2 linked regions of the Cohnella abietis genome follow. Each later gene encodes a partner of the first gene's protein in a complex. Links are inferred from orthologs where the notes say so. Each region holds a gene or a part of one and is shown on either strand. Other genes may lie near its edges. The genes, in order: secY and secG.

What was found.
Region 2: the proteins of secY (region 1) and secG are in contact, whole or in part, in a crystal structure (PDB 5AWW), measured with the Thermus thermophilus proteins. The link is inferred for Cohnella abietis from one-to-one orthologs. Residues at the interface, in WP_096411648.1 of Thermus thermophilus: Leu14, Gln16, Arg17, Phe20, Ile34, Pro35, Pro37, Ile72, Arg108, Arg109, Asn112, Gln113, Arg116, Ile117, Ile120, Pro145, Gly146, Trp147, Phe152, Phe155, Val156, Val159, Thr160, Val162, Ala163, Gly164, Ala166, Leu167, Trp170, Glu173; in WP_223903268.1 of Thermus thermophilus: Tyr5, Ile9, Tyr12, Leu13, Ala16, Leu19, Val20, Val23, Leu24, Gln26, Glu27, Pro28, Gln30, Gly31, Ala32, Asp34, Leu35, Met36, Gly37, Gly38, Ser39, Ala40, Asp41, Leu42, Phe43, Ala45, Arg46, Val48, Tyr53, Thr56.

The regions. Positions count from the first base shown.
Region 1 is NZ_AP019400.1:6,120,987-6,131,439, reverse strand. Bases 6,763-9,749 are described here. They hold secY (preprotein translocase subunit SecY), read left to right. Parts: upstream 6,763-7,600; coding sequence 7,601-8,899; downstream 8,900-9,749. Other genes in these bases: map (type I methionyl aminopeptidase), read left to right, coding at 9,578-9,749; KCTCHS21_RS26825 (adenylate kinase), read left to right, coding at 8,927-9,571; rplO (50S ribosomal protein L15), read left to right, coding at 7,158-7,601; rpmD (50S ribosomal protein L30), read left to right, coding at 6,941-7,120; rpsE (30S ribosomal protein S5), read left to right, coding at 6,763-6,927. Also shown: rplW (50S ribosomal protein L23), read left to right, coding at 1-50; rplB (50S ribosomal protein L2), read left to right, coding at 80-910; rpsS (30S ribosomal protein S19), read left to right, coding at 973-1,254; rplV (50S ribosomal protein L22), read left to right, coding at 1,346-1,684; rpsC (30S ribosomal protein S3), read left to right, coding at 1,698-2,363; rplP (50S ribosomal protein L16), read left to right, coding at 2,366-2,803; rpmC (50S ribosomal protein L29), read left to right, coding at 2,790-2,987; rpsQ (30S ribosomal protein S17), read left to right, coding at 3,086-3,352; rplN (50S ribosomal protein L14), read left to right, coding at 3,387-3,755; rplX (50S ribosomal protein L24), read left to right, coding at 3,801-4,154; rplE (50S ribosomal protein L5), read left to right, coding at 4,190-4,732; KCTCHS21_RS26865 (type Z 30S ribosomal protein S14), read left to right, coding at 4,783-4,968; rpsH (30S ribosomal protein S8), read left to right, coding at 4,999-5,397; rplF (50S ribosomal protein L6), read left to right, coding at 5,428-5,970; rplR (50S ribosomal protein L18), read left to right, coding at 6,034-6,399; more of rpsE, read left to right, coding at 6,430-6,762; and 2 more genes. UniProt on the Bacillus subtilis protein: The central subunit of the protein translocation channel SecYEG. Consists of two halves formed by TMs 1-5 and 6-10.
Region 2 is NZ_AP019400.1:635,299-645,715, reverse strand. Bases 5,126-8,076 are described here. They hold secG (preprotein translocase subunit SecG), read right to left. Parts: upstream 6,746-8,076; coding sequence 6,506-6,745; downstream 5,126-6,505. Other genes in these bases: KCTCHS21_RS02745 (GNAT family N-acetyltransferase), read right to left, coding at 6,943-8,076; rnr (ribonuclease R), read right to left, coding at 5,126-6,368. Outside these bases: KCTCHS21_RS02775 (PIN-like domain-containing protein), read right to left, coding at 1-187; SsrA-binding protein SmpB, read right to left, coding at 1,649-2,131; pyrB (aspartate carbamoyltransferase), read right to left, coding at 2,249-3,184; more of rnr, read right to left, coding at 3,336-5,125; more of KCTCHS21_RS02745, read right to left, coding at 8,077-8,154; KCTCHS21_RS02740 (sugar phosphate isomerase/epimerase family protein), read right to left, coding at 8,284-9,048; KCTCHS21_RS02735 (LLM class flavin-dependent oxidoreductase), read right to left, coding at 9,239-10,207; KCTCHS21_RS02730 (LLM class flavin-dependent oxidoreductase), read right to left, coding at 10,200-10,417. UniProt on the Bacillus subtilis protein: Involved in protein export. Participates in an early event of protein translocation.

The sequences.
Region 1 (10,453 bases):
AGCTTTCTGCAGATAGCAAGCCACTTGAGTACTTCGAATCCTCTGTATAATAAGTCTCTAAAGTAAGGAGGGAATCCAATTGCCAGTCAAAAAGTTTAATCCGACCACGGCAAGCCGTCGTCAAATGACGATTGCAACGTTTGAAGAAATTACAGCAACAGAGCCGGAGAAATCCTTGCTTGCGCCATTATTCAAACGTGCTGGTCGTAATAACCAAGGTAAAATCACTGTTCGTCATCACGGCGGCGGACACAAGCGTAAATACCGGATCATCGATTTCAAGCGCACGAAGGACGGCATTCCCGGCCGCGTGGCTACAATTGAATACGATCCTAACCGTACGTCTTACATCGCCTTGATCAACTATGCAGACGGTGAAAAGACTTACATTATCGCACCAAAAGGTCTTAAAGTTGGTGACGTAATTACTTCAGGTCCTACTTCCGACATTAAAGTTGGAAATGCTCTTCCGTTGGAGAACATTCCAGTAGGTACAGTTATCCACAACATTGAACTTAAACCAGGCAAAGGCGGCCAAATGGTACGCGCTGCAGGAACAAGTGCACAATTGCTGGGTAAAGAAGAATCCTATGTAACAATCCGTTTGACTTCTGGTGAGATTCGTCGCATTCTCAAAACTTGCCGTGCAACTATCGGTACAGTTGGTAACCAGGATCACGAGTTGCTTAACATTGGTAAAGCTGGACGTAACCGCTGGTTAGGCAAACGCCCAACTGTACGTGGTGTTGTTATGAACCCGAACGATCACCCACACGGTGGTGGTGAAGGCCGCGCGCCAATCGGACGCAAATCCCCGCTTTCTCCATGGGGCAAGCCTACGCTTGGTTACAAAACTCGCAAAAAGAAGAAAGCTTCGAGCAAATACATCGTTCGTCGCCGCACCAAGTAAGAACTATCGTCTAGCGGCGTGAACGGCAAACTCTCAAGCCGCGTTGAAGGGAGGAGCATTCCATGGGTCGCAGTTTGAAAAAAGGTCCTTTCATTGATGGTTATCTGCTGAAAAAAGTGGATGAGCTATCTGGTACGAATAAGAAAGTGGTCATCAAAACGTGGTCTCGTCGTTCGACGATTTTCCCACAATTCGTGGGTCTAACGTTCGCAGTTTATGACGGACGTAAGCATGTGCCGGTATACGTGTCTGAAGACATGGTCGGTCACAAGCTAGGTGAATTTGCGCCGACGCGCACGTTCAAAGGTCATTCCGACGATGATAAAAAAACGGGTAAGCGATAATTTTAACCCTACGAAGTGCGATTATGTAAGTGCGCCTCAGGCGTCATGAAATAATCGGCACGAGACGTAACGTAAGGGAGGAGGTACTCCGATGTCTCAGCAAGCCAAAGCTCATGTGAATAACATTCGCATACCGGCTCGTAAAGTCCGCCTGGTCGTTGACCTGATTCGCGGTAAAAAAGTCGGCGATGCTGTTGCTATCTTGCGTCATACGCCGCGTTCGGCATCTCCGGTTTTGGAGAAGCTATTGAACTCTGCTATCGCAAACGCTGAACACAACTACCAGCTTGACGTGAACAAATTGTTCATATCCGAAGCCTTCGTTAATGAAGGTCCAACGATGAAACGATTCCAACCACGTTCACAGGGCCGTGCGTTCAGCATCTTCAAACGATCCAGCCATATTACACTGGTCGTATCCGAAAAATAAGGAGGGACAACGTGTGGGTCAAAAAGTAAATCCCGTCGGTTTTCGTATCGGCGTCATCCGTGATTGGGAATCCAAATGGTACGCTGGTAATAAGGATTTCGGCACGCTTCTAATCGAAGATGTCAAAATTCGCGAATTCCTTAAGAAGAAACTTAAAGACGCTGCTGTTTCCAAAATCGAAATCGAACGTGCGGCTAGCCGCGTTAACGTTACGATTCACACTGCTAAGCCGGGTATCGTTATCGGTAAAGGTGGAGCAGAAGTTGAAGTTCTTCGTGCTCAATTGACGAAAATTTCAAACGGCAAGAAAGTACACATTAACATCTCCGAGATCAAAAATCCGGAATTGGACGCTATCCTAGTTGCCGAGAGCATCGCGCAACAATTGGAACGCCGCGTATCCTTCCGCCGCGCGATGAAACAAGCTATGCAACGTACGCAACGCGCAGGTGCGAAAGGTATCAAAACAGCCGTAAGTGGTCGTCTGGGCGGAGCAGAAATCGCTCGTCAAGAAGGCTACAGCGAAGGAACAGTGCCATTGCACACACTCCGCGCTGATATCGATTACGGAACGGCAGAAGCTCATACTACTTATGGCCGCATCGGCGTAAAAGTATGGATCTACCGTGGCGAAGTCCTTCCGGCAAAGAAAAGAGCTGCTGAGGAAGGAGGCAACTGATCATGTTGGTCCCTAAACGCGTTAAACACCGCAAAGAACACCGCGGTAAAATGAAAGGCCGTGCAAAAGGCGGTACAGAAGTGCATTTCGGCGAATTCGGCTTGCAGGCTATGGAACCTTCTTGGGTGACTAACCGTCAAATCGAGGCTGCTCGGATTGCCATGACTCGTTATATCAAACGGGGCGGAAAAGTTTGGATCAAAATTTTCCCTTCGAAACCTATTACTCAAAAGCCTCTTGAGGTACGGATGGGTAGCGGTAAAGGTAACGTAGAAGCGTGGGTTGCTGTTGTTAAGCCGGGCAAAATCTTGTTCGAGCTTGCAGGAGTATCCGAGGAGATAGCACGTGAAGCGATGCGTCTTGCAGCTCACAAGTTGCCTATTAAGACGAAGTTTGTGAAACGTGAAGAACTGGGTGGTGAAGCAAATGAAAGCCAGTGAATTTCGCAACCTGACATCGGCGGAACTTGAACAGAAGGTAGCCGGCTTCAAGGATGAGCTGTTCAACCTCCGCTTCCAATTGGCTACTGGCCAACTGGATAATCCGCATCGCTTAGGCGACCTGCGGAAAGAAATTGCTCGGGCCAAAACTATTTTGCGCGAGCGTGAACTCGGCATTAGTTAATAACCTAGCAATAACCGACGATGAATCAAGCGGGCTTACCGCTAACACGGGTTATCGTCCGGAAGACCCTGAGATTGATTCCGGGAAGGAGGATTACCATGAGCGAACGCAATAACAATCGCAAAGTGCAGATTGGTAAAGTCGTCAGCGACAAAATGGACAAAACGATTGTGGTGGCAGTTGAAACTTACAAAAAGCACAGCTTGTACCACAAACGGATTAAATACACTAAGAAGTTCAAAGCGCATGATGAGAATAACGATGCAAAAATCGGCGACACCGTGAGAATCATGGAGACCCGCCCGTTGTCGAAAGACAAAAGCTGGCGTATGGTCGACATCGTTGAAAAAGGCGTATTAGCCTAAGCGACTCACCTGTGACTGAAAGGAGGACCTTGCGATGATTCAACCGTTTACGCGCCTACGGGTTGCCGACAACTCCGGCGCGAAAGAATTGATGTGTATCCGCGTACTTGGCGGTACAGGACGCCGTGTTGGACATATCGGTGATATGATCGTATGTTCCGTTAAACAAGCAACACCAGGCGGCGTTGTCAAAAAAGGTGACGTAGTCAAGTGTGTTATCGTTCGTACAAAACGTTCGGTACGCCGTAAAGACGGATCCTACATCGCGTTCGATGAGAACGCGGCAGTAATTGTTAAAGAAGATAAGAGTCCGCGTGGTACCCGGATCTTTGGACCGGTTGCTCGTGAACTTCGCGATCGCGATTTCATGAAAATCATTTCCCTGGCACCGGAAGTTCTTTAATACTCCGGAAAGCACCGATGGAGAAACACTCAAGGAGGTGTACCCATGCCCCGTCTGAAAAAAGTGCTTCAATCGCACAATAATAAACTGCACGTGAAAAAAGACGATAACATTATCGTCATCTCGGGCAAAGACAAAGGCAAGAAAGGCCGCATTATCGCTGCGTATCCGCGCGAGAACCGTGTGCTTGTCGAGGGCGTAAACATGGTGAAACGCCATACTCGTCCGAACCCAGCGAATCAACAAGGCGGTATCATCGAGCGCGAAGCACCGATTCACGTGTCGAACGTGATGCATATCGATCCTAAAAGCGGCAAACCAACTCGCGTTGGTTCCAAAGTTCTAGAAAACGGCACTAAAATCCGGATCGCTAAGCGCTCTGGAGAATCGATCGACTAAACGCAGTCAGAACGGAAAGGAGGTCACTGTGACTCATGGCAACAAGAATGAAGGAACGCTTTCTGAATGAAATTACTCCTGCTCTAATGCAGAAGTTCAACTACAAGTCAGTCATGCAGGTGCCTAAGGTCGAAAAGATCGTAATCAACATGGGTGTCGGCGAAGCAGTCTCTAATTCCAAAATTATGGACTTTGCTGTAGAAGACATGCAGAAGATTGCTGGTCAAAAGCCTGTAATCACTCGCTCCAAGAAATCAATCGCAGGCTTCCGCCTTCGTGAGAACTTGCCAATCGGTGTTAAAGTAACACTGCGCGGCGAACGTATGTATTACTTCTTGGATAAATTGTTCAACATTTCACTTCCTCGTGTACGTGACTTCCGCGGTATATCGACCAAATCGTTCGATGGACGCGGTAACTACACACTAGGTTTGAAAGAGCAATTGATCTTCCCGGAAATCGAGTATGATAAGATTGATAAAGTTCGCGGGATGGATATCGTCATCGTAACAACGGCACAATCGGACGAAGAAGCGCGTGAGCTGCTCACCCAATTGGGTATGCCGTTTGCGAAGTGACGCCAATCCGGCCAAATTAGCAAAGGTTCCTAATGGAGGTGTGAAAGCAAGTGGCAAAAACGTCGATGAAAGTCAAGCAACAGCGTACGCCGAAGTTTAAAGTACAGGCTTACACGCGTTGCGAGCGTTGCGGACGTCCGCATTCCGTTTTGCAAAAATTCAAGATCTGTCGGATCTGTTTCCGTGAATTGGCACATAAAGGCCAGATTCCTGGCGTCAAAAAAGCGAGCTGGTAATCAGCCTAGTTCGGGAAGGAGGTTTACCCCATGGTTATGTCTGATCCTATTGCAGATATGTTGACACGAATTCGTAACGCGAATCTCGTTCGTCATGAGTCGGTGGAATTGCCTGCGTCTACTGTGAAGAAGCAAATTGCTGAAATCCTGAAGCGTGAAGGTTTTATCCGCGACACTGAATATGTGGAAGATAACAAGCAAGGCTTGATTCGTATTTTCTTGAAATACGGCCCTAGCAACGAGCGTGTTATCACGGGTCTTAAACGTATTAGCAAACCAGGTTTGCGCGTTTATACTAAATCCACTGAAGTACCGCGTGTGTTGGGTGGCCTCGGCATCGCGATCATTTCTACATCTAAAGGCATCATCACCGATAAGGAAGCCCGTCAAGGGAAGTCCGGCGGAGAAGTGCTTTGCTACGTTTGGTAATTTAACTGTCACACGATTGGAGGTGTACCTATGTCCCGTATTGGACGCAAACCGATTCAGGTGCCTAACGGCGTGAACGTGAACCTGGACAACAACGTAATTACGGTTAAAGGTCCTAAAGGAACATTATCACGTGCTTTGCACGCTGATATGAAAGTTTCCTTTGAGTCCGATGTCATTACTGTTGAACGTCCTTCCGATAACAAGCTTCACCGCTCGCTGCACGGCACGACTCGCAGCGTAGTTGCCAACATGGTTAGTGGCGTAACTGAAGGTTACATCAAGAACCTTGATCTGGTAGGTGTAGGTTACCGTGCTAGTAAATCTGGCGATAAGCTAGTATTGAACGTTGGTTACTCTCACCCGGTTGAAATTTTACCGGAAAGCGGCATTGAATTCGAAGTGCCGGCACAAAACAAAATCATCGTTAAAGGCATCGACAAAGAACTTGTCGGCGTAACTGCAGCGAAAATTCGTTCCGTTCGTGAGCCTGAGCCTTACAAAGGTAAAGGTATCAAGTACGAAAACGAGCGCATCCTTCGTAAAGAAGGTAAAGCAGGTAAGAAGAAGTAATGAAGTAAGTTGCGGGTGGTATAAAGCTGCCTAGATGCAACGTGAAGGGAGTGAACCTTTCGGATGATTACAAAAAGCGATAAAAATAAAGCTCGTCTGAAGCGTCACCTTCGGGTACGTAAGAAAATCAGCGGCACAAACGAACGTCCACGTCTTTCCGTGTTCCGTTCATCCAAGCACATCTATGCTCAACTGATTGATGACGTTAAAGGCATTACGCTTGCTAGCGCATCTACAATTGACAAAGAGCTTGCTGGTGTTGGTAACGGTGGTAACGTTGAGTCTGCACGTAAAGTGGGCGAACTCGTTGCAAAACGCGCTATAGAAAAAGGATACGCTAGCGTCGTGTTTGATCGTGGCGGCTATCTGTATCATGGACGTATTCAAGCACTGGCTGACGCAGCTCGCGAAGCCGGATTACAGTTTTAATTCAATTTTTGACACAAGGAGGTAAACGACTTGCGTGTAGATCCGAATACATTGGAACTGACCGAAAAAATGGTTCAAATCAATCGTGTCTCCAAAGTCGTCAAAGGCGGACGTCGCTTTAGTTTCAGCGCACTCGTCGTTGTCGGAGACGGCAAAGGCTGGGTTGGCGCGGGAATTGGTAAAGCTTCAGAAGTTCCAGACGCAATCCGTAAGGGCGTCGATGACGCTAAGAAAAATCTTGTTTTCGTTCCACTCGTTGGAACAACAATTCCACATGCTGTTACGGGAAGTTTCGGCGCCGGCAAAGTGCTGCTGAAACCAGCATCAGAAGGTACGGGCGTTATCGCGGGCGGTCCTGTCCGCGCAGTGCTCGAACTAGCTGGAGTCGGCGATATTTTGACGAAATCGCTGGGTTCCTCCAACTCCATTAACATGGTCAATGCGACGTTGGAAGGTTTATCCCGCCTCAAACGCGCCGAAGACGTAGCGAAACTGCGCGGTAAAACCGTAGCAGAGCTATTCCGTTAAGGAGGGGAAACAGATGGCACAGCTTCACATTACCCTCGTTCGTAGCTTGATTGGTCGTCCTGAGAATCAACGTCAAACGGTGAAAACTCTTGGACTCGGTAAGCTGCATACGTCAGTTGTAAGAGAAGATAATGTCGCAACTCGCGGCATGATCAACACGGTCAGTCATTTGATCGAAGTTAAAGAAGTTTAAGATATTAAGCATAACTCTCAAGGAGGTGCGACGTACGATGAAATTGCATGAGCTATCTCCAAACGAAGGCTCGACGGCCACCCGGAAACGGAGAGGTCGCGGAGCTGGTAGTGGTCTCGGCAAAACTTCAGGTCGCGGACACAAAGGGCAAAACGCTCGTTCCGGTGGCGGTGTTCGTCCCGGATTCGAGGGTGGTCAAAACCCATTGTACCGTCGGGTACCGAAGCGCGGATTTAACAATGATCGTTTTGCAACAGTCTTCGCGATTGTCAATCTTGATCAGCTGAACCGTTTTGAAGCTGGTACAGAAGTGACACCAGAATTGCTGCTAAATGAGGGCATTCTCAAAAATCCAAAAGACGGAATTAAAATTCTGGGCAATGGCGATCTGAACGTGCAGCTGACTGTAAAAGCTCATAAGTTCTCTCAGCATGCAGCAGAAAAAATTCAGGCCGCCGGCGGTAAAACCGAGGTGATCTAATGTTTGCGACCGTCACTAACATTTGGAAAGTCGAGGACCTTCGCAAGAGGATCCTGTTTACCCTTTTCATCCTGTTGATTTACCGGATCGGTTCCTTTATTCCGGTGCCGAACATTAACAAGGACGTTCTTACGGCGGCCGACCAACAGGGCACTGACCTGTTCGGCCTTCTGAACACGTTCTCTGGCGGTGCATTGTTTAACTTCTCCATTTTCGCTCTGGGGATTACTCCTTACATTACAGCCTCGATTATCGTTCAACTCCTTTCCATGGATGTCATTCCGAAGTTTTCGGAATGGCAGAAGGAAGGCGAGAACGGTAAACGTAAGCTGGCACAGATTACTCGTTACGGAACGATAATCTTGGGATTAATCCAAGCCTTTGCAACGGCTATCGGTTTTAACAGGATGTATAACCACGATATGGTCATTGATGCAAATACGGCAACATATCTTATGATTGCAATTGTTTTGACTGCTGGTACCGCGTTCCTTATGTGGCTTGGTGAACAAATCAATGAAAAGGGTATCGGTAACGGTATCTCAATCTTGATTTTTGCGGCAATTGTTGCCTCTATACCGAAGCATGCACGCGATATCTACGCTCATCAATTCACGGATTCAAGTCAATTGTTCCTTAATATCGTTACGATAGTCCTGATCTTGATAGTAGTTGTACTGCTAATCGCAGGTGTAATCTTCATCCAGCAGGGTGTGCGTAAAATTCCGGTTCAATACGCTAAACGAGTTGTCGGACAGAAAATGTACGGCGGTCAATCCACTCACATTCCACTGAAGGTGAATGGAGCAGGTGTTATCCCGGTAATCTTCGCTGTATCTCTCTTGATGTTCCCGATTACAATTGCACAGTTCTGGGCTAACCACGATTGGGCACAATGGATTATCAAGAATATGTATTATACACAGCCTTTAGGTATGGTATTGTACATTCTCTTGATTATCGGTTTCACTTTCTTCTACACGTTCGTTCAATTCAACCCGCAGCAGCTTGCGGATAATATGAAGAAGAATGGCGGATATATTCCAGGTATTCGTCCTGGTAAGCCGACAGAGGGCTTCTTGATGCGCGTAATAACGCGTATTACGTTAGCTGGTGCGGTGTTCCTAGCGATTATCTCGGTTATTCCCGTGTTCTTTGGATCATTGGCTGGGTTACCAGACTCAGTTAAATTGGGCGGTACTTCACTCTTGATCGTCATCGGGGTTGCACTCGAAACGATGAAACAAATCGAGAGCCAATTGATCAAACGTCACTACAAAGGTTTTATCAATAAATAACTAACGAGACGGACAGGAGGAACAGCAATGAACATCTTGTTTATGGGGCCTCCTGGCGCCGGCAAAGGAACGCAGGCAGAACGGATCGTCGAGCAATTCGGCATTCCGCACATCTCAACCGGTGATGCGTTTCGTCTAGCCATCAAGCAAGGCACGCCGATCGGAAAGAAGGCCAAGGAGTTTATCGACCAAGGTCTTCTCGTTCCCGATGAAGTGACTAACGGCATCGTTCGCGAGCGCCTAGCGGAATCGGATTGCGCCAACGGGTTTCTGTTGGACGGGTTTCCGCGGACGCTAGCGCAAGCCGAAGCACTTGACGGCATGTTAGCTGATATGGATCGCAAGATCGACCATGTCATCAACCTGAAGGTAGAGGCTAGCTTCTTGCTGCCTCGCATTACAGGAAGAAGGATTTGCAGAACTTGCGGAACGACGTATCACACTATTTTCAACCCGCCTAAGCAGGAAGGTATCTGTGATAAAGACGGGGGAGAGCTGTACCAGCGTCCTGATGATACGGAAGAAAAGGTGGCTACTCGTCTTGAAGAGTATTCTAACAAGACAGCTCCTCTTCTGACTTATTACGGCGGCAAAGGTTCGCTCCGTGAAGTAGACGGGGAGAAGGACATCGACAAGGTTACGACCGAGATCGCTTCCCTTCTCAGAGGGTAATCGGCCATGATCGTAATCAAGTCTGAAAGACAGTTGAACTTGATGCGTGAGGCGGGCCGGATTGTGGCTGAGGCTCATCGCCTGATGAAACAGGCGGTGGTTCCTGGTGTCACAACTGCTGAATTGGATCGCATTTGCGAAACATTCATTCTTAGCCAAGGCGCTGTTCCCTCTTTCAAGGGTTATAACGGTTTTCCGGCCAGCATATGTGCTTCAACGAATGAGGAGCTCGTTCACGGGTTCCCAAGTTCGCGGAAGCTTATAGAAGGCGACATCATCAGCATCGATATCGGCGCACAGTACCAAGGATTTCACGGCGATTCTGCTTGGACTTACGGTGTCGGACAAATTTCCGATGAAGCACAGCGCCTTCTGGAAGTTACCGAAGCTTCGCTTTATGCGGGGCTGGAGCTGGTTCGTCCGGATGTGAGGCTGTATACCGTATCACACGGCATTCAGAAAGTGATCGAAGAGTCGGGCTTCTCGGTAGTCAGGGAATATGTCGGTCATGGCGTAGGAGCTGATCTGCATGAGGAACCGCAAATCCCGAATTATGGTGTTCCTGATCGCGGACCGCGATTGAAACCAGGGATGACACTCGCGATCGAACCGATGGTCATTGTGGGAGAACGTTACGTGAAGACTTTGTCTGATAATTGGACAGTCGTCACGGTGGACGGATCGCTGTGCGCGCATTTCGAGCATACGATTGCCGTAACCGAAGACGGGTATGAAATACTTACCCGTGCGTAAAGCTAGGTGAATGATATGACGGTAAACGTTAAGTTGGAGCCCGGAGACATCGTGAGAAGCCGGCGTGGAAGAGACGAAGGTCAACTAGCAATAGTTGTTGCCCTAGTCGAAGAGCGATTCGCGCTCGTG
Region 2 (10,417 bases), 5.5 Mb from region 1 along the record:
TGAACTCTTCTAAAACTTGTGCTGGAAGCCATATTTGATCTGAAATTTGCTCAAAGATTTTAAGAATATCACCGGTTGTACCTGGTGAAAAACGATATATATTTAGAAGTCCATTTGTATCAGAAATAATTAATGGTTCCAAATCCCAAAGTGCTCTAAAATTCTCAAAAGGATATGAATAACTCACTTAATCTCCCCCTATCAATTATTACAAATAATAACATATAATTATTCAGAATTGTCGCTGATCGCCTTAAACCCACATCAGCGAATATTTCTATTTTTCTTAACAACTTAATCCTTAAGAATCTTACCTAAACTTGTTAGAATAGTGCCAGAAACTACTAAGCTAAACTAGGACAATACCTAACGAAGCAAATCCTTGATCGGGCTGATAATATAATAAAATATTTGCGTTTTTAATTTATTATTGTGATTTGCCATTAGTTATATAAGTAACTATGGAAGCAACCGAGAGACAGAGATATGATGAAAAAAGATTTACGAACCGCAATAGTCATAAACAATACGTCTATGGTGAAACGAGGTAAAAACGAGAAGGGTCACCTCGGATGCACTCGTTAAGGCATTTAAATCTCTGAATTATGATATTTCAGAATTTTCGAAGTGATCCTTACTAACAATGATTAGTATAGAAACTTATCTCAAAAGTTCCCGAAAATAGATTTCATAAGAATCCCTCATCAACAATCCATCTGCAATTTGCGACCAAAGTAAAAATCCGACCGAGTCAGGTCGGACCTTGCTCATTCCGCTCAGCTATCTTCCGCACGATCGAACCCACTGTCCTCCCCTGTGGCTCTCCCCAAACGAAACGCGACTACTTCGTGTCGGTATCTTGGGTCGCGATTCTTTTATTCGGCTCAGGGGTATCCCATTCTTGATTGAAATTGCTGACGAAGATAATTCGCGGATGACGTTCTTATATGTAGAATGAGATGCCGTGCTCGTCCGCTTCGCTCCCTGCGCGCGGAACGAACCCATCTTGTCCTCCTTCGGACTGGGACGACTCCCCTATTTTGCCCACACAAAAACCCGACCTCTTGCGGTCGGGTTTCTCGTGGTGGAGGCGAGGGGAGTCGAACCCCTGTCCGAAGACAACGCCACATGTGCTTCTACGGGTGTAGTGACAGATTTGATGTCACCCTAGAGACTCCCTGTCACCGGATTCCCTTCGGGTCAGCCTGATTGTCTTCCTCTAGCAAGCCCCAGGCGGAGACTCGTTAGCGTATCCCACTATAGGTTAGCCCCTAGCCTGCCACATGGGCGATGGAAGGTAGAAGCACGCAAGCAGTTTCTTAGGCTGCTAAAGCGTAGTTGTTTTGTTGTTTGCCGTTTAAATGGCTTTCCGCGTTAGTGAAGCAGACGCAGCCCTACTACCCGCTACCCACGCTCGTTCTATCCCCGTCGAATCCATAAACGCCCCCGAATAGCTGGTCGCCACCGCATTATCGGTTGGACTTCCCAGGCGCTCTCCCTAAGGAAAGCGAAGATCAAGCATTTCAAGCATTGTGTTGCTTCATTTATTATAACACGTGTACCGTGTAATAACCTAAGTTGTTGCTGGCAATACTGCCACTTCATTCCCGATACGAGCGAATACGTTTCTTTTGCCCGTTCTAGGTTTCTAGTTACTGACCTTCTGCTTCTCCCGAAGGATCCGCTGAATATCACGTTGGGAATCACGCTTAGCGTCTGACTCACGCTTGTCGTATTGCTTCTTCCCTTTACCGAACCCGATCAGACACTTCGCATAGCCGTTCTTAATGTATACACGAAGAGGAACTAGTGTGTAGCCTTCCCGCTTGGTCAATCCCAAGAGCTTATGAATCTGACTCTTGTGAAGAAGAAGCTTACGAGCGCGAGACGGATCGCCTGGATTGTTACGATTCCCCTGCTCGAAGGGACTAATATGCATGTTATGGAGAAAAATCTCACCATTACGTATCGTAGCGAAGGAATCGCTTAGATTCGCGCGGCCAGTCCTTAGGGACTTAATCTCCGTGCCGGTAAGCACCATTCCGGCTTCATAGGTGTCCTCGATGAAGTAATCATGGGACGCCTTCTTATTCTGAGCTAACGGCTTATCGTACTGGTCTTTCTTACCCATTTTCCTTCACCACCTTTACCTGTCCAATCCGTTAATGGCATGAGCCTAAAGCCCGCCGGACATTCATTATAGCACGTGCCCACCCACGCCATCAACAGAAGAGACTCCAGCTTTATCCTATTTACCCTGAGATTGAGTTATACATCTGTCGATTAGAGCCATTCGGATGTATAGACCATTCACAGCTTGGCGGAAATAGGCGGCGCGAGGATCAGAATCGACTTCCTCCGTGATCTCTCCTGCGCGAGGTAGAGGATGAAGAACAATGGTGTCTTTGCGCATACGAGACAACAGCTCTGCATCAACAATGAATTGACCAGAAGCCTTCTCATACTCCTCGAGAGACGGGAAACGCTCCTTCTGAATCCGGGTTTGGTATAGCACATCTATTGTGCCCGCAACTGAATCTAGGTCATTCGTTTCCTGATAGCGAATTCCCTTCTCATCCAAGTACTTCTTCACGTTGTCTGGAATCCGCACATTGTCTGGAGAGATATAATAAATCATAACATCCTGATAATTAGCTAAAATATAACTCAATGAGTGCACCGTACGTCCATACGCCAAATCTCCAACCATCGCAATCTTAAGCCCATCGATCTTGCCAAACTCCTTGCGAATCGTGTATGCATCAAGCAGAGCCTGAGTAGGATGCTCACCCGCGCCGTCCCCTGCATTGATAACCGGAATGCCCGATACCTTCGCAGCACGCTGCGCCGCACCAATTTCAGTATGCCGCATAACGAAAACATCGCTGTAGCCGCTAATGATTCGAATCGTATCCTCAAGCGTCTCTCCCTTTATCGCGGAAGAAAATTGCGCTGCATTTTCCGTACCGATAACACTACCGCCGAGCCGATGCATCGCTGATTCGAACGAAAGCCGTGTTCTTGTGCTAGCCTCGAAGAATAAAGTCGTCATAATTCTTCCTTCATGCCGTCTATCCCCGCCGCGCGCAACAATTCCTTCCATTGCTTGCGCTTCATCGAACAGCTGCTCCAGCTCTTCCTTCGCGAATTGCTTCGCTCCGAGCACGTGATATAGCTTTTTCATACCTATCTGCCTCCCCAAAATCTCCGTACACACTAAGTACTATCCTATAAGATACGGCGAAGTTTGTAAAATGATATCCGCAGTATTGTCATCGATCTATACTTCGGCAGAAGAGCCTCCCAGAATTGATCTCCGGAAGGCTCCATTTGGCTTATTCTTTAACTTCTGGCTTAGGCTTTTTATTTCTTCTTGGCTTGTCTCCACTTGGCTTCGGAACGGATGCTTCCGCTTTAGTGAAAGGCTTAGGAGCGCGGTTAACCCGTCCTCCACCACCGCCGCCACCCTTACGTGGTGGCTTCGTACCGTCCGTGCCATCATCCGCGTTTTTCGGATAATTGCCGGAGCGAGGTAGTCCCCACATATCTAGCTTGCCACGCTTTGCAGGGAACAAGCTGCTTGAACCGTTTGATCCTTGCGAACCATTTGAGTTATTCGGTCTCGCTCCAAGTGATACTGAATTGCCATTAGGCGCTGAAGTACCACTGGATACCGAAGATCCGTTCGATGTTGAGGAGCCGTTGGATACCGTTTCCTTCGAAGCGGTTCCAGAACCAGCGTTAGGACCTGCATTAGACCCAGCATTAGAGCTTGTATTAGAACCGTTTCCGTCCTTACGTCTAGGAGGACGTCCACCTGCATGGCCCGCCGAGTCCGGAGATACCACTGGAGTGGGAGACACTTGAATCTGCTCAACAGAACCCCGTGCTTCCAGATTCTCTTTATGTGCACCCGGCTTCCTCTTGCGCTTGCTTCTAGTTCTATCGTCAGCCTGCGCCTGCGATGCATCATTAATGATGATGCTTTCATCTGCATGTCTAACTCGGCCAGGTTGTCCACCCTGTTGATTGGCTTGGCCAGGTCGACCGCTACCGCTTCTTTCACCTTTGCCACTAGGCCTATCGCCACCGCGTCCGCCGCGATTGTGACCACCACCGGAGCCGCCGCCAATACCGGCAAACTTGCCAGCAGCATTGCGCTTCTTACGCTTCCGATCGAAGCCACCCGGTCCGCGTGCATCTACGAAGCTCACACGGCTTCCACTACGCGATTTCATATCCATCATCTCAAAATCGATTGTATGATCGCTCATGTTAACCCGAGCTACACGAATTTTCACCTCATCGCCAATCCGGTAAATCTTCGACGTACGCTCGCCAATCAAAGCCATATGCAACTCATGGAAATGATAATAATCGTCCGTCAGATCACTTAGACGAATGAGGCCTTCGACCGTATTTTCCAGCTCGATGAACATTCCGAAGCTAGTCACACCACTAATAATTCCGGTAAATTCTTCACCGATCTTATCGAGCATGAACTCAGCCTTTTTCAGCTTCTCGGTATCGCGTTCTGCATCTACCGCTACACGCTCGCGTTCCGAAGATTGCGAAGCAATGTCCGGCATACGGGCATTAAGCGAATCGTAACGATTGTCCGGCAAAGTGCCACCGTTCTCAAGCACCTCACGCATTACGCGATGAATAGCAAGATCGGGATAACGACGAATCGGCGAAGTAAAATGAGAGTAATATTCCGCTGCCAAGCCAAAATGGCCCAAGCTTTCGGCATCATACTTAGCTTGCTTCATCGATCTCAGCATCATCGTGCTAAGAACGGTCTCTTCCTTAGTTCCCTGTATTTCTTCCAATAAAGTTTGTAGCGCGCGAGGGTGAACGGTATTGCCTTTACCCCGAACGGCGTAACCGAAGTTACCTGCAAACTGCATGAAAGTCATCAGCTTTTCATTAGAAGGCTCTTCATGGATCCGGTAGATGAAAGGAACCTTCAGCCAATGGAAATGCTCAGCGACCGTCTCATTTGCCACAAGCATGAATTCTTCGATAATCTGCTCGGCAATTGAACGTTCTCTTTTAACAATCTCAACTGGCTTGCCCTGAGGATCGACAATCACTTTAGCTTCTTGGAATTCGAAGTCGATTGCGCCCCGCTTCATCCGGTTTCCGCGAAGACCCATAGCCAGCTCTTGCATGAGCTTAAATGTATCGACTAAATCCGCATAACGCTCGGCTACTTCCGGATCTTCTTCATTTAATATTTTACGGACATTCGTGTAGGTCATTCTTTCCTTTGTCCGAATGACGCTTGTGAAGATGTCATGGCGAACCAGCTTCATTGTTCCTGGCTCGAACTCCATCTCACAGGACATCGTCAACCGATCCACCTGAGGATTCAAGGAGCAGATACCATTGGATAAGCGATGTGGGAGCATAGGAATAACTCGGTCAACCAAGTACACACTGCAGCCCCGATTATACGCTTCTTCATCCAGCTTAGACTTCTCCCGCACATAGTAACTAACGTCGGCAATATGCACACCTAGCAAGTAGTTACCGTTAGGTAAGCCTTCTACATTTACTGCGTCATCGAGATCTTTAGCGTCCTCGCCATCTATCGTAACGATAACCTTGCTACGCAAATCACGACGACCCTGCTGTACAATCTCATCTTCTGTGATCGTATCAGGAGCCTTGTCCGCTTCCTCAAGCACATCACCAGGAAAGCTCTCCGGCAATCCATGCTTGCGGATAATACTCAGAATATCGACGCCTGGATCATCCTTATGCCCCAGAATTTCCACGATCTCACCTTCAGCAGCTGAGCGTCCTTCTGGATATGTAATAATATTAACGACAACCTTCTGACCTGTTATCGCACCCTTGAAGCCTTCGCCCCGGATAAAGATATCCTTGTTAATGCGTTTGTCATCCGGCACTACGAAGCCATAGCTATCATGATTATGGAATAAACCTACGACTTGCGTCACAGCCCGTTTAATGATGCGAACAATCTCGCCTTCAAGCTTGCCATTCTCGTTCTTAGCGGATACTCGTGCAAGCACAATATCCCCATTCATCGTTCCCTTCAAGTCATTCGCGTGAATGTACAAGTCGGGATGCTCCTTATCATCCGGGATTAGAAATGCAAAGCCCTTCGGATGGGTTTGGATACGACCGCGCAGCAAATTCATCCGTTCCGGAACGCCATAGCGTTCTGTACGGGTTAGTAGAATTTTTCCATCCTGCTCCATCTCGGTCAACAGCTTCAGGAATGTCTTAAATTCAAATGCATCCTCTATGCCAAAATGTTTCTCTAATTCTTTATAAGTCATTGGTTTATAAGCGGTTTCCCGCATGAAATCGAGCAACTCCTGCTCCGTGCACATCGGCATCCATATCACCTCGTCCTACTATAGTATACACACTTTATGCCTTCGGCAATCGGATGAACATCCCAATCCAATGCACATTTACACAAAAAAAGGCAGGAAGCTACCGCTTCCTGCCTGATCTCTGTTGTTAATTAAGCCGCTTTAACGAAATAAGCGACTACCAAAGAAAGGATAAAGAAACCAATCGCCAAACCAACAGTCAGACGCTGCAAGAACAGGTCAAGACCGCGTGCCTTCTGTTTACCGAATAATTGCTCAGCTCCACCCGTAATAGCGCCTGACAAACCAGCACTTTTACCACGCTGTAGCAAAACAACAGCAATTAGGCCTAATGAGAAGATAACCAAGATTATTTTAAGAACGACGTCCATCGCTTACACCTCCCAATTACCCATGTAAAACGGTTTAGCCATCTACAGACGGCTATATACGTTTGCATCGAGATATCAGATGAGGATAAGGATGTCGAACCTTAAACTTCTGATATTGAATACAAAAACAGTATTCTCATTTTATCACAACGCCTAGCGTGTTGACAACCATTCCTTCCAATTGCTGTGTATCCCTTTTAGAAAAAATCCATCAAGAACGTCGTCTTTGTCGGAATATGACGCTCTAATCGTGCCACATTTTCCACTGAGCCGCTTATTCTTCCGACTTCCAGCAAGAAGCTCGGTCTCCGGTTGCCAAGCAGCATAGCCGTCAACGACTGGATATCACATGAGATTACATCCTTTTCAGCTGTAGATACACCATCCTCCAATGCTTCCAGCTGTCCAGCCCCCTCAGCGGTCCACACCAACCGATAGCTTCCATTGTTCCATGGAGCATGCGCGTCGGTTAGGCTCAGCAAGACTTCTTCCTCCTGCAGTCCCTCAGCCCAAGGATATTGCGCTACAAAACCTTGTGCATCGACAATACGAGACATGAAATAGGGTACGATCTCTTGCTTAATTCTCGGATCAGACAACAGGAACGGCAGTGGATCGTCGATAGGTACGCTAATGATCACCTCTGTTACCATCGAGTCATGATTGCTAATGTACGTCCACAAGGCTACTCGGGACACTTCATTCGTGCTTACCCACTCGTTAATGACCAGCTTTTTGTCCGCGACATGATAGAACACATAGCCTTCAGGCACATTATCTGCACTATAATAAACCGCAAATCGTCCTGTTTTGGTCAGCACCCTATCTTTCCACCATTCTGGAGTCCGAACCAAGGGTCCGTTAAAACGTGAAGCATAGGCAGTGTAGATGCTATTTAACAGCTCGATATTAGGCTCAGTCATTCGCTTGATTTGACCTGGAGTCTCAGTTCGAGAAGGAAGCTGATGCGGTTCAAACTTGTACTGCTTGTACTCCAATGTCATCTCATACCCATATTTACGGTAAAAAGAAAAGGCGAACGGATGCAGCATGCTGACGGTTTGACCGTTATTCCTCATTGTTTCCAGCGCATGAACGAGTAATTTGCTCACACAGCCTTGTCTTCTTGCTTCCGGCCAAGTCGCAACCCCAGCTACACCGCCCATCTGGAACTGTTTGCCCTGCACCCAGATTTCAAGAGGATTAAGCAATAGCGCTGACATCAATGCACCCTGCTCATCGAATGCGCCCCAATCGTGCTCTGGACGGAATGCTAATCTCCGAGCTTCCATCTGCTCAGGAGCTACCTGATATTGAAATGCAAATTGAGATAGTGCCACACGGCTCTCGAACTCATCCACTCTCAGCTGCCTAATTTCCATCATCACACCACCTTTTCCAGCTATCATTTCCCTATACTAACAATTAGCTGAAGCCTATTCAAGAAGGGTACGCTTGAAGCTAATATCCTTAGAATAACCAAAAAGCTCCCTCGAGTCTGTATAGACCAAGAGGGAGCCAAATTTGAGAAGCTAAGCTTACAGCCAGCCGCGCTCTTTAAACCATGCGAAGTTAAGCTTTGCGCTTTCCAGCGACGAGATATCATACTGCTCTTGCTCGATAATAACGTATTCCACGCCAGTTGATTCGCATGCAGCTAGTGCAGCATCCCAGTCAACTGTTCCTTTGCCGATTTCAGTATCCTTGCCGTCTGCTTTGAAATCCTTAGCATGTACGACAGGAACACGTCCTGCATATTTCTTCACATACGCTGCAGGATCTTGACCAGCCACCTTCACCCAGCCTAGATCGAATTCAGCAAATAAGAGCTCAGCCGGAATGCGTTCCAGAATGTGATCAATAACTAGCTTGCCTTCGACTGGTAGAAACTCAAATGCATGGTTATGATAACCGAAATCCAAGCCCGCTTCTTTCACGATCTTCGCAGCTTGCTCAAGCGTATCTGCCATGGAGTGCACAGCATCCAATGTAGGATTTTCTCCAAGTGGGTAATAAGGAACGATAAAACGCTTCAAGCCCAGCTCCAAGCCATACTCTACTTGTGACTTAAGATTATCCCAAATAGCAGAATCGCCTACTGAAAGTCCAACATGTGCAGAAGGTGCATGGAGTCCAGCATCGGACAACGCTTGGCGAACCTCTTTAGCTGAATGTCCATAATAACCTGCCAGCTCAACGTTGCGGTAACCAATTTCCCCGATTTCCTTAATCGTTCCTAGGAAGTCCTTCTCACTACGATCACGAACGGAATATAATTGTATGGCTACTTGCGGTTTACTCATTTCATTCCACCATCCCTATAATTGGATCAGATCTATTTGGAAGCCCGTTCCATCTTAAATCGACTTCTATTCTCTATTATAGACTGAAGAACGCATTCTCACGATGAGGGTTTTTGTCCTCTTTATATGGCATTTTGGAATAATGAATCCTCCGAAAAGTACCCAAGCAGCTATCTTCCCCGATAATTGGTTATTGCTTAACAGCAATAATGGGTCTGCTCAGACCAAGATGCTCCCTTAACGTGCTACCGGTATACTCTAGGCGAAACAGGCCACTTCTCTGCAAGGCTGGTATAACCTGCTCCCGAATCTGACGGATCTGGCGCTGATCATCTTCAAGCTGCAAGACAAACCCATCGCAAGCCCCAGCTTGAAACCATTGCTGTAAGGATGATGTTAACCCCTGCTCTTCTGCCGAAACCTGCACCTGCTGCAAGACGATGACATCCTTTGCCTTCCTGCCACTTTGCTCAGCCAGCGTCTTGATTCGCTTGTATTGCTCAATAGCGTCATTAAGTGAGAGGTTACCTTGAAGCACAACTTCCGCATGGCCGGCTGCAAAGGCGACATCTTCTGCATCGGAAGCTGTATGGATCAGGACAGGGTTCCCCTGCGGCGGACGCGGAAGATTAATGGCTCCCTTCACCTTAAACCATGCTCCTTTATGATGAAGCTCATGAATCTGAAGCCCATTGGCATATACACCGGACACCTTGTCATTCTTGATCGCATCTTCTTCCCATGCATCCCACAAGCCCTTAACGACATTTAGCAATTCGGCTGCTCGCTCATATGTCTCCGCTGTGCTGCGAACAGGGATATGGGCAAAATTAGCTGCATACACTTCACTTGGTACGATGTCCCACTTCCAAGCTACTCTGCCTTTGCTGATATGATCAAGTGAAGCTAGCTTGCGAGCAATATTATAAGGCTCATGGAAGCCTATAGGAATAGTAGCAGTGAGGCCAATATGGCGGGTACTCACACTTAGGGCAGAGACGAGCCCTAACGATTCTGTAGGTCCGGCAAAAGTAACGAAATCCAGCTTACTGCTCTCAGCCTCTTCAGCCAGCTCCTGCAGGATGCGGAAAGCATCGGGCTTTGCCGGGCTTTGCTGGAAACGAACACCGATATGCATCTGCTTAATGCCGTTAGTCATTTTGATTTCCCCCCGTCGCCTTCTGGGCTTCTACCTTGGACTGCGCTAGATGCTCACGCAATGTCGTACCGCTGTAATCCTCACGGAAGATTCCCCGCTCCTGAAGAATTGGGACAACATGCTCTACAAAATATTCCAGACCATCAGGAAGGATAGGGAACGTAAGATTAAACCCGTCACAGCCGCGCTCCTCAAACCATTCCTGCATGT